One region of the Natronocella acetinitrilica genome, then DNA from elsewhere that is predicted to be linked to it. Evidence: predicted binding sites of a transcription regulator. Region 1 holds the regulator's gene; the other holds the start of a gene.
The links. Region 1 encodes FNR, which switches genes on or off when oxygen is low (the NO sensors DNR and NnrR bind a similar motif). Its sites were predicted from a motif close to TTGATNTANATCAA; they were not measured.
Positions count from the first base shown of each region.

Region 2: ccoN (cytochrome-c oxidase, cbb3-type subunit I) is a predicted target of FNR. The motif match lies at 2,790-2,803, and genes of this name have one in related genera.

Region 1 covers NZ_JALJXV010000004.1:341,120-345,725, forward strand. Annotated here, with positions in the region: gene motB (flagellar motor protein MotB) at 1-793, shown strand, start outside; gene hemN (oxygen-independent coproporphyrinogen III oxidase) at 899-2,287, shown strand; gene fnr (fumarate/nitrate reduction transcriptional regulator Fnr) at 2,353-3,123, opposite strand; gene mobB (molybdopterin-guanine dinucleotide biosynthesis protein B) at 3,285-3,839, opposite strand; gene J2T57_RS10390 (carboxymuconolactone decarboxylase family protein) at 3,977-4,333, shown strand; gene J2T57_RS10395 (SirB2 family protein) at 4,362-4,606, opposite strand, start outside.
Region 2 covers NZ_JALJXV010000004.1:16,453-21,058, forward strand. Annotated here, with positions in the region: gene ccoP (cytochrome-c oxidase, cbb3-type subunit III) at 1-477, opposite strand, end outside; gene J2T57_RS08860 (cbb3-type cytochrome oxidase subunit 3) at 470-649, opposite strand; gene ccoO (cytochrome-c oxidase, cbb3-type subunit II) at 672-1,283, opposite strand; gene ccoN (cytochrome-c oxidase, cbb3-type subunit I) at 1,287-2,708, opposite strand; gene J2T57_RS08875 (GNAT family N-acetyltransferase) at 2,827-3,297, shown strand; gene J2T57_RS08880 (aminotransferase class V-fold PLP-dependent enzyme) at 3,368-4,606, opposite strand, start outside.

The DNA of each region.
Region 1 (4,606 bases):
CTGGAAGGTCGCGTTTGCTGACTTCATGACTGCGATGTTCGCCATGTTCCTGGTTCTCTGGCTTGTGACGGCCATGGATGAGCCGCAGCGACAGGCCGTCGCGGAGTACTTCCGTAACCCCACCATGGTGGAGGGTGCCGACGGTGCCGGGCCGCCGTCGCTCATCGATTTCGAGGGTGGCTCGGAAGTCCCCATCGATCTGGGCGAGATTCCTGTTCGCCCTGACGATGCCTCGATCCTGGAGGAGGCAAGGCGTCTGCAGGCGGAAAGGCTCGAAAGCCTGCAGGTGGAGCTGGAACGCGCCATAGAGCAAAGCCAGGCGCTGGAGCCGTTCAAGGATCAGTTGCTGTTGGACATTACGCCGGAGGGGTTACGAATTCAGTTGGTAGATCGCCGCAACCGACCCATGTTCGACCTGGGGAGTGCGGAGTTGCGGGATTATGCGGCGCGCATCCTGAATGAGCTTGGAGTGGTGATCAACGCCGTTCCCAACAAGGTTGCGATCACCGGTCATACCGACGCCATCGCCTTCGCCGGCCCCCGTGCCCAGGATTACGACAACTGGGAACTCTCGGCCGACCGCGCCAATGCAGCACGCCGGGCATTGTTGAGCGGTGGTATCGAGCCGCAGCGCATCGCCCAGGTTGTCGGATTGGCCGATCGGGTGCTGTTTGACAGGGAAAACCCCACCAACCCGATCAACCGGCGTATCAGCATTACCGTTCTCAATGAAGAAGCCGAACGCGCCATCACCGAGCGCGAAGGCAGCCTCGAGTTTCAGGGCTCGGACTGATCCACCACGGCCGTTGACCTGAATCAACCCGGCCTCCACCGAATCTGCATAGTGTGCCTGAAGGATGGAGCCGGACGGCTCCCTTGCCATTTGCAGGTGATAGGTATGTCGGTGGTTCCGTTCGATCGCGCTCTCCAGCAGAAGTATGACCGGCCCGGGCCGCGTTATACCTCCTATCCCACTGCGCCGCAGTTCCATCATGGATTCGACGCGGTCCAGTACGCGGCCGCGGCGCTTGAGAGCAACGCCGTGCCGCTGCCGCGCCCGCTGTCACTTTATGTGCATGTGCCTTTCTGCGAGTCACTCTGCTACTACTGCGCGTGCAACAAGATCGTCACCCGTCATCGCGGCAAGGCGGATGTCTACTTGGATTACATCGAGCGCGAGCTGGCCCTGCAAGCGGCGCTGTTCGATGGCGATCGCACGGTCCAGCAGTTGCATCTTGGTGGAGGCACACCCACGTACCTCAGTGCGCGGCAGCTCTGGCGGCTGATGCAGAGTATCGCCCATCATTTCCGGTTGGCCGCAGGCAAGGAGCGGGAGTTCTCCATCGAGATTGATCCGCGGGCCGTCGACGAGGACACGATGGAAGTGCTCGCTGAGCTGGGCTTCAATCGCATCAGCCTCGGCGTGCAGGATTTCGACCCACGCGTCCAGGCGGCGGTCAATCGCCTGCAGAGCGAGGAGGAGACTCGTCGAGTTATCGAGCAGGCCCGCACCAACGGGGTGCACTCCATCAGCCTCGATCTGATCTATGGGCTGCCGCTACAAACGGTCAAGAGCTTCGACGCGACGCTTGATCGCGTCCTCGATATTCGTCCCGACCGCCTCTCCATCTACAGCTATGCCCATCTGCCGGAGCGAGTACGCGCCCAGCGCCTGATACGCACCGAGGACCTGCCGCCTGCGGGGGAGAAGTTGTCCATACTCGGCCACAGCATCAACCGTCTCAATGCGGCGGGTTACCGCACGATTGGCATGGACCATTTCGCGCTTCCGGACAACGAACTCTCGAGGGCCATGGATGCAGGCACGTTGCAGCGCAATTTCCAGGGCTACTCGACCCATGCTGATTGTGACCTGATCGGGATCGGCGTGACCGCCATCGGCAAGGTGGCCGACAGCTACAGCCAGAACGTCAAGCATCTCAACCGCTACTACGCTGAACTCGACGCGGGTCGACTGCCGTTGGAGCGCGGTGTGTTGCTGGATTTCGACGATCGACTCCGCCGCGCGGTCATCGAGGCGGTGATGTGTCGCTGGGAAGTGGACTACGCAAGCTTCGAGGACGACTACAATATCGCCTTCCAGGACTACTTCGCGCCGGAACTCGTGTCCCTGGATGAGATGGAGTCCGACGGTCTGGTGACACGCGAGCCGGGACGCCTTCGCATACAACCGCGAGGTCGTCTGTTGCTTCGCAACGTCGCCATGGTGTTCGATCGCTACCTGCGGACGGCGACACCGATCGTGCAGTATTCACGGACCGTCTGACCGAAACCCGGGCTGAAAGTCCCGGGCTGCCATTGCGTCGCGGCGCTTGTCATGCCCGAGGCGATTTACGCGCCCTCGCTTTGTCGGCGCACGTTGGGATTACCCGTCATTTCCCGAAGTGCCGGTACGTCGGTCAGGTGTACTTCCCGTCCCGAGGCGCAGATCCAGCCCTGATCCACAAAGCGTTTGAAAAGACGGCTCATGGTCTCCGGCGCCAGCCCCAGATAGTTGCTCAGGTCATGGCGTGACATGGGCAGGCGATAGCGCGTAGGCGAGAGCCCGCGCCGACCGAAACGATCCCCCAGGCTCAGCAGCAGAATGGCCAGCCGTTGCTCGGCCGTGCGCCTTGCCAGGGCCAGGAGCATCTCCTGCTCATCGAAGATTTCGCGGCTCATGATGCGCAGGAGCTGGTGTTGCAGCCCGGGAATCTTCGCCGACAGGAGCTCCAGCTCGGTGAAGGGGATTTCGCAGAGGCTGGTGGTCTCCAGGGCTTCGGCAGTGGACGGGTGGTGGTCGAAACTGATGGCGTCGAGGCCCAACAGCTCGCCCGGCAGGTGAAATGCCGTGATCTGTTCCTCGCCGTCCTCGGACAGAGTGCTGCTCTTGAGGGATCCGGTGCGCACCGCATAAATCGAGCCGAAGGTGTTTCCGGCCCGATACAGCTGATCCCCTCTGTTTAACGGCCGACGCCGCTGGACGATCCTGTCCAGCGCATCCACGTCGGAACCTTCGAGGGCCACGGGAAGGCAGAGGTCACTGAGGCTGCAGGAACTGCACGCTTCCCGAATCGCCCGCAACCGTACTCCATTGTCTGCGACGGGCTTCATGATTCCCATTTCAGTATCCTTACCGCGTTGCCGGAAAAATTCCAACACTCCCAGCAGTATAACGCAGCGCAGCGGATGTAAAGTCAGGCCGGTTGACAATAAGCCGGAATCAGCCGGTTGATCTTGTCGCCTGTAAATGATGGATGCAAAAGGTTGCTAATTCAAATGCATCATTTTGCGTCCATCGAGTTTTCCCGATGCGGAATGTTCAGCAAACCCAGTATGAAAGAGGCAACCTCTTGCGGATTGTTCAGGGCGAGCCGGGGGAGTTGTGTATCAAGCTCCGCAAGCGCGTCCGTCGCCACGGCAATGATGCAGGGATCCTGTTGATGCAGAGTCGGCCGACCCAGGGCGGGACGATGGACTTCAATCTTTGCTATCCGTGCGTCGCGAAACCCTTCGACCAGTATCACATCGCAGGCGCTGCAATCGATCCTTGGCAGTTCCTCCTCCAGCACCGGATCCTTCTCGACAGTGCGCTCGACCATCAATGCATAGCGTCGTGCCCCGGTCAGCAGAACCTGGTCGGCTCCGGCGCTGCGCAATCGGTGACTATCCTTGCCTGGGTGGTCGACATCGAACCGATGATGAGCATGCTTCACCAGCGCAATGCGCACACGGGCTTGCCGCAACTGCGGTATGACCTGCGCAAGCAAGGTTGTCTTGCCGGCACCGCTCCAGCCAGCGAAGCCCAGTACGGGAACTTCGATGCCCTCAGGCTGCAGTTGTCTCCAGGCCTTGACCTCGCACTGACTTATCGGTGGGGACATTCGGGCGATTCCTCTTCAGACTCTGCGCGGATCTGCTATCTTGCCCGTGGGCAATCCGCCCATGGAATGAACCATCACAAGGGGAGCTGGCGATGGCTGATGAACTGCCTTCCGGTGCCGCGGAAGTCGCGGAAGATTTTCCGGAAATCTGGGAAGCCTACTGCCGCCTTGGTGCCGCCTGTGCGGAGGGCGGACCGCTTGACGACCGCGAGCGGCGTCTGGTGAAACTCGCCTTTTCCATGGCGGTTGGCAGCGAAGGTGCGACCCATTCCCATGTGCGACGCGCGCTTGACGATGATATATCCGTTGACGAACTCCGCCACATCGCCATGCTGGCCGTGCCCACCCTCGGTTTTCCCAGAGCGGTGGCTGCGCTTACCTGGATCGATGATGTACTCGACGAGGAAGAACTCGACGAGGACGATGATCTTGATGAGGACGACGCCTAGCTTGCCCCGCATCCGCTGGCGAAGGGCCTCAGAACGGCCATGGTTGCTTGCTGAAGGCAACGGCATAGATATAGAAGAAAACCAGTAGGGCACCGACGAAGGCCGCAATTCTTGCAGGTTTGGTGCGGCCTCTCCGCAACGCGATGGTCCCCAGCACGATATAGGCGACCAGGCCCAGAATCTTGACCATCAGCCAGCCCTGCGTGAGGGGGTTAAGGCTGATCATCACCAGCATGGTTATCGCCGACGCCAGCAGCACGGTGTCAATGACGT
Region 2 (4,606 bases), 320 kb from region 1:
AATGTTGGGGAAACCGATGCGGCCGCCCCCGTCGGCACCATGGCAGACGGCGCAGTTGTTGCCGAACAGGCGACGGCCGGTCTGCATTGCCTCGTCATGGGCGGCCAGGTCGGGGATGGACATCTCCGCGTATTGGGCGAAAAGCGGTGCCACCCGTTCCTCGACGGTGTCCACTTCCTCCTGCCAGGCGGTGTACTGCGACCAGCCCAGTACGCCCTTGAATCCGCCAAGACCCGGGTAGAGCACGAGGTAGATCAGCCCGAACACGATGGTGATATAGAACAGCCACAGCCACCACCGCGGCATGGGGTTGTTGTATTCCTGCAGGCCGTCCCATTCGTGCCCCGTGGTTTCATGGGATGCCGCCTCGCCGGGGCGTTTCTTCTCGGTCCAGCGGATCAGCCAGACACAGGCGAAGATGTTCGCCAGTGCGATGATCGTGATCCACAGGCTCCAGAAACTCCAGAAGCTACTCATTTCCGCGTCCCTCACTCTGCCTTGCAGGCTTGTCCCGGTTCTCTTCCAGGGGCAACTGAGCCGCCTCGTCGAAACTCTGCTTACGCTTGCCGCTGTAGGCCCAGAACACGATCCCGCCGAAGAGGATCATCAGGACCAGGGTGATCAGGCCGTAAAAGGTGTTCACATCCATTGCCAGAGATCTCCCCTCGCTGTCAGCGATTACGCTGAATGTTGGTTCCCAGGGACTGCAGGTAGGCGATCATCGCCTCCATTTCAGTCCGGCCATCGGTGGCCTCCACCGCTTCCTCGATCTGTTCGTCGGTGTAAGGCACGTTCAGCCAGCGCTGCTGAGCGCGCATGCGCCGGGCCACGGTCTCGCCGTTCAATGTGCGCTCGGCGAGCCAGGGGTAGCTGGGCATGTTGGATTCCGGTACCACGTCCCGCGGGTTGATGAGATGGATCTCGTGCCACAGATCGGTATAGCGGCCGCCTACCCGGGCCAGATCCGGCCCGGTGCGCTTCGAACCCCACTGGAAGGGTCGGTCATAGACGAATTCTCCGGCCAGCGAGTAGTGGCCGTAGCGCTCGGTCTCCGCACGGAAGGGGCGGATCATCTGCGAATGGCAGTTGTAGCAACCCTCCCGCACGTAGATGTCGCGCCCGGCGAACTCCAGTGGTCCGTAAGGCTCGATGCCCTCCAGCGGCTCGGTGGTCTCGGCGAGGAACAGCATGGGCACGATCTGCACCAGCCCCGCCACACTGATTACGGCGGCGATCAGCACTGCCATTAGCCCGATGTTCTTTTCAACGACTGAATGATTCATGGCTCAGGCCTCCTGCGCCGCGACGGTGGCGGTTTCCCGGGCTGGTGCGGTCCGGGTGGTCATCCAGACGTTCCACGCCATGATGAGCATGCCGGTGAAGAAGAGAATGCCGCCCAGCAGTCGCACCATGTAGTAGGGGTAGGTGGCCACCAGGGACTCGATGAAGGTGTAGGTCAGCGTCCCGTCCTCGTTGACCGCACGCCACATCAGCCCCTGCATGACCCCGGCGATCCACATGGCGGCGATGTAAAGCACCACGCCAATGGTGGCGATCCAGAAATGCAGCTCGATAGCCTTGACGCTGTGCATCTCTTCTCGGCCGTAGAGCTTGGGAATCAACGCATACATGGCGCCGAAGGTGATGAAGGCCACCCAGCCCAGGGCTCCGGCATGGACGTGGCCGATGGTCCAGTCGGTGTAGTGGGACAGGGCATTGACTGTCTTGATGGCCATCATCGGCCCTTCGAAGGTGGCCATGCCGTAGAACGACAGCGAGACGATCAGAAACTTCAGGATCGGATCGGTGCGCAGCTTATGCCAGGCTCCGGAGAGGGTCATGATGCCGTTGATCATGCCGCCCCAGCTGGGTGCCAGCAGGATGAGCGAGAACACCATGCCGAGGGACTGCGCCCACTCCGGCAGCGCCGTGTAGTGCAGGTGATGGGGTCCGGCCCACATGTAGATCGAGATCAGCGCCCAGAAGTGGACGATGGACAGGCGATAGGAGTAGATCGGCCGGTTGGCCTGCTTGGGTATGAAGTAGTACATCATCCCCAGGAAGCCGGCGGTGAGGAAAAAGCCCACCGCGTTATGGCCGTACCACCACTGCACCATGGCGTCCACGGCGCCGGAGTAGACCGGGTAGGAGTGGGTCAGCCCCACCGGAATGGCCAGGTTGTTGACGATGTGCAAAACCGCGACGGCGATGATGAATGCGCCGTAGAACCAGTTGGCCACGTAGATGTGTTTGACCCGGCGCTTGACGATGGTGCCGAAGAACACCACTGCGTAGGACACCCAGACCACCGCGATCAGCAGGGCGATGGGCCATTCGAGTTCGGCGTATTCCTTGCCCTGGGTGATACCCAGGGGCAGGGTGATGGCCGCCAGCACGATCACCGTTTGCCAGCCCCAGAAGGTGAAGGAGGCAAGCTTCGGTGCAAACAGCGATGTCTGGCAGGTGCGCTGCACAACCCAGTAGGCCGTTGCGAACAGGGCGCTTCCGCCAAAGGCGAAGATCACGGCGTTGGTGTGCAGCGGGCGCAGGCGCCCATAACTGAGCCAGGGCACGTCGAAGTTGAGCGCTGGCCAGATGAGCTGGGCGGCTATCAGCACGCCCACGCCCATGCCGACCACGCCCCAGACGACGGTCATGATTGCGAACTGGCGTACCACTTTTTCGTTGTACTTGATTGCAGAGTCCATGGAATCCTGTCCGTTTGCCGAGGAGGGATCACGCGTCAGCGGGTTCCATGGGGATTATCGGGGCGGGGGTTCATGCAGGATTTGACGTGGATCAACTGGCCAAACTGCAGGAGGTTTCATGTCGCGACTCAGAGTGGAAGCCGCTCATCTTGAAGACCCGGCGAATGCAGCCGGTGTGGTGAGCTGCCTGGATGCCTATGCCGCCAGCGACATGGGCCTGGGGCGGCCTTTGACTGCAGCCGTGAAGGCTGAGCTGATCCCCGGATTGCGCCGGACACCCGGTGCCGTGGTTTTTCTTGCGTGGTCTGGCGAGTTGGCGGTAGGCGTCGCCGTCTGCCTGATGGGCTACTCCACCTTCAACGCACGACCGCGGCTCAATGTCCATGATCTGGCGGTCATCCCGGCGCGGCAGGGGCAGGGGGTGGGCCGGGGGCTACTGGAAGCGGTGATCCGGCACGCTGAGGAACAGGGTTGTGTCGCCGTCACGCTTGAGGTGCGCACGGATAACGACCGGGCCATGGGCCTTTATCGTTCCATGGGCTTTGGCGATGGAGGTGAGCCCATGCTCTTCTGGAAAAAGGAGCTTTAGGGAGGCGCTTCAAAGATAAAAAAACCGTTGGCGGCAGGGCCGCCAACGGTGCTTGGGTCATGAGACAGGCTCAGCTCAGCTCGTTTGCCAACTGCCAGGCTGCATCCACGAACTGATCCACTTCCCGCTGGCTGTGCCAGAGGTGGGTGGAGACACGCAGCGGGAACTGATTCGGGATGCCGGGCACCGGGACACTGGTGTTCCGGACAATGAACCCGTAGTCGTTCGCCAGACGGCTCACGAAGTTGCCAGATTCCGACGAGTTGAAGTTCTTCGGGTTGACCTCTCCGTTACTGCTGATGAACGGGTTGAAGGCGGTGAGAGCCGAGAGCAGTTCCGGGTGGTCCGGGGCAACCAAGGCCTGACGACCCCAGCGGTCGGCGATGCTCTGCTTGAGGTGCCGGGACAGACCAAGGATGTAGTCCTCGATCTCCTGACGACCGATTTCGTCCCACATGTCGCAGGCATCCGCAAGTGCTTCCAGGGAGGGCCTGTTGCGGCTGCCGATGTTACACAATACGGCCGCCACGTCGAAGTTGGGCGTTGCGTTCAGCTCCACGCCTCGCACCCAGGAGGGACCGAATCCGGCGGAAGACACCGGGAAGAATGCGGGCAGGGGCAGCGGGTTGTTCGGCCCCACCCTGTTGCGCACGACCAGGATACCCGTGGCGCCCGGGCCGCACTGCCACTTGTGGCCGGCGCCGGACATGAAGTCCACACCCAGTGCGCCATAGTCGTAGTTCATCATGCCAGGCAGGTGGGCGCCGTCGCAGATGCTGATCAGGCCGTGCTGGATGGCCAGGTCCACCAGGCGGCGGATTGGCAGCATGGTGCCGGTCAGGAAGGTGGGGCTTGACCACACCAGGGCCCGCACGTTGCCGCCCTCGTTGATTTTGTCCTGGAAGAGCTGCACGATCTCCTCAGGTTGTACGTCAGGCCCGACCGGCAGTGATACGCGACGTATCTCGACGCCGTATTTGGCCGCGACCACGGCCATAGGCGAGTTACCGCCGGGATGCTCGTGGTTCGTGGTGACGATGACATCACCTTCCTTCCATGGAATACCCAGCACGGCGCTGCACATGCCGTCGGTGGTGTTATACGACAGGGCGCATTCGTCAGCGCCTACACCAAACCCTGGAGCAATGCGCTGCCGGATGTCGGCATAGTTCCCGTAGCCGTTCAGGGAGTTCCTGGCCTTCTCAATGTTGGCCTCGTTGTATGCCTGGACCACTTTGCGCGGCATGGAACCCGCGGTACCGATGTTCATGAACACCCGGGATCGATCCAGAATGAAGTCGCTGCGCCA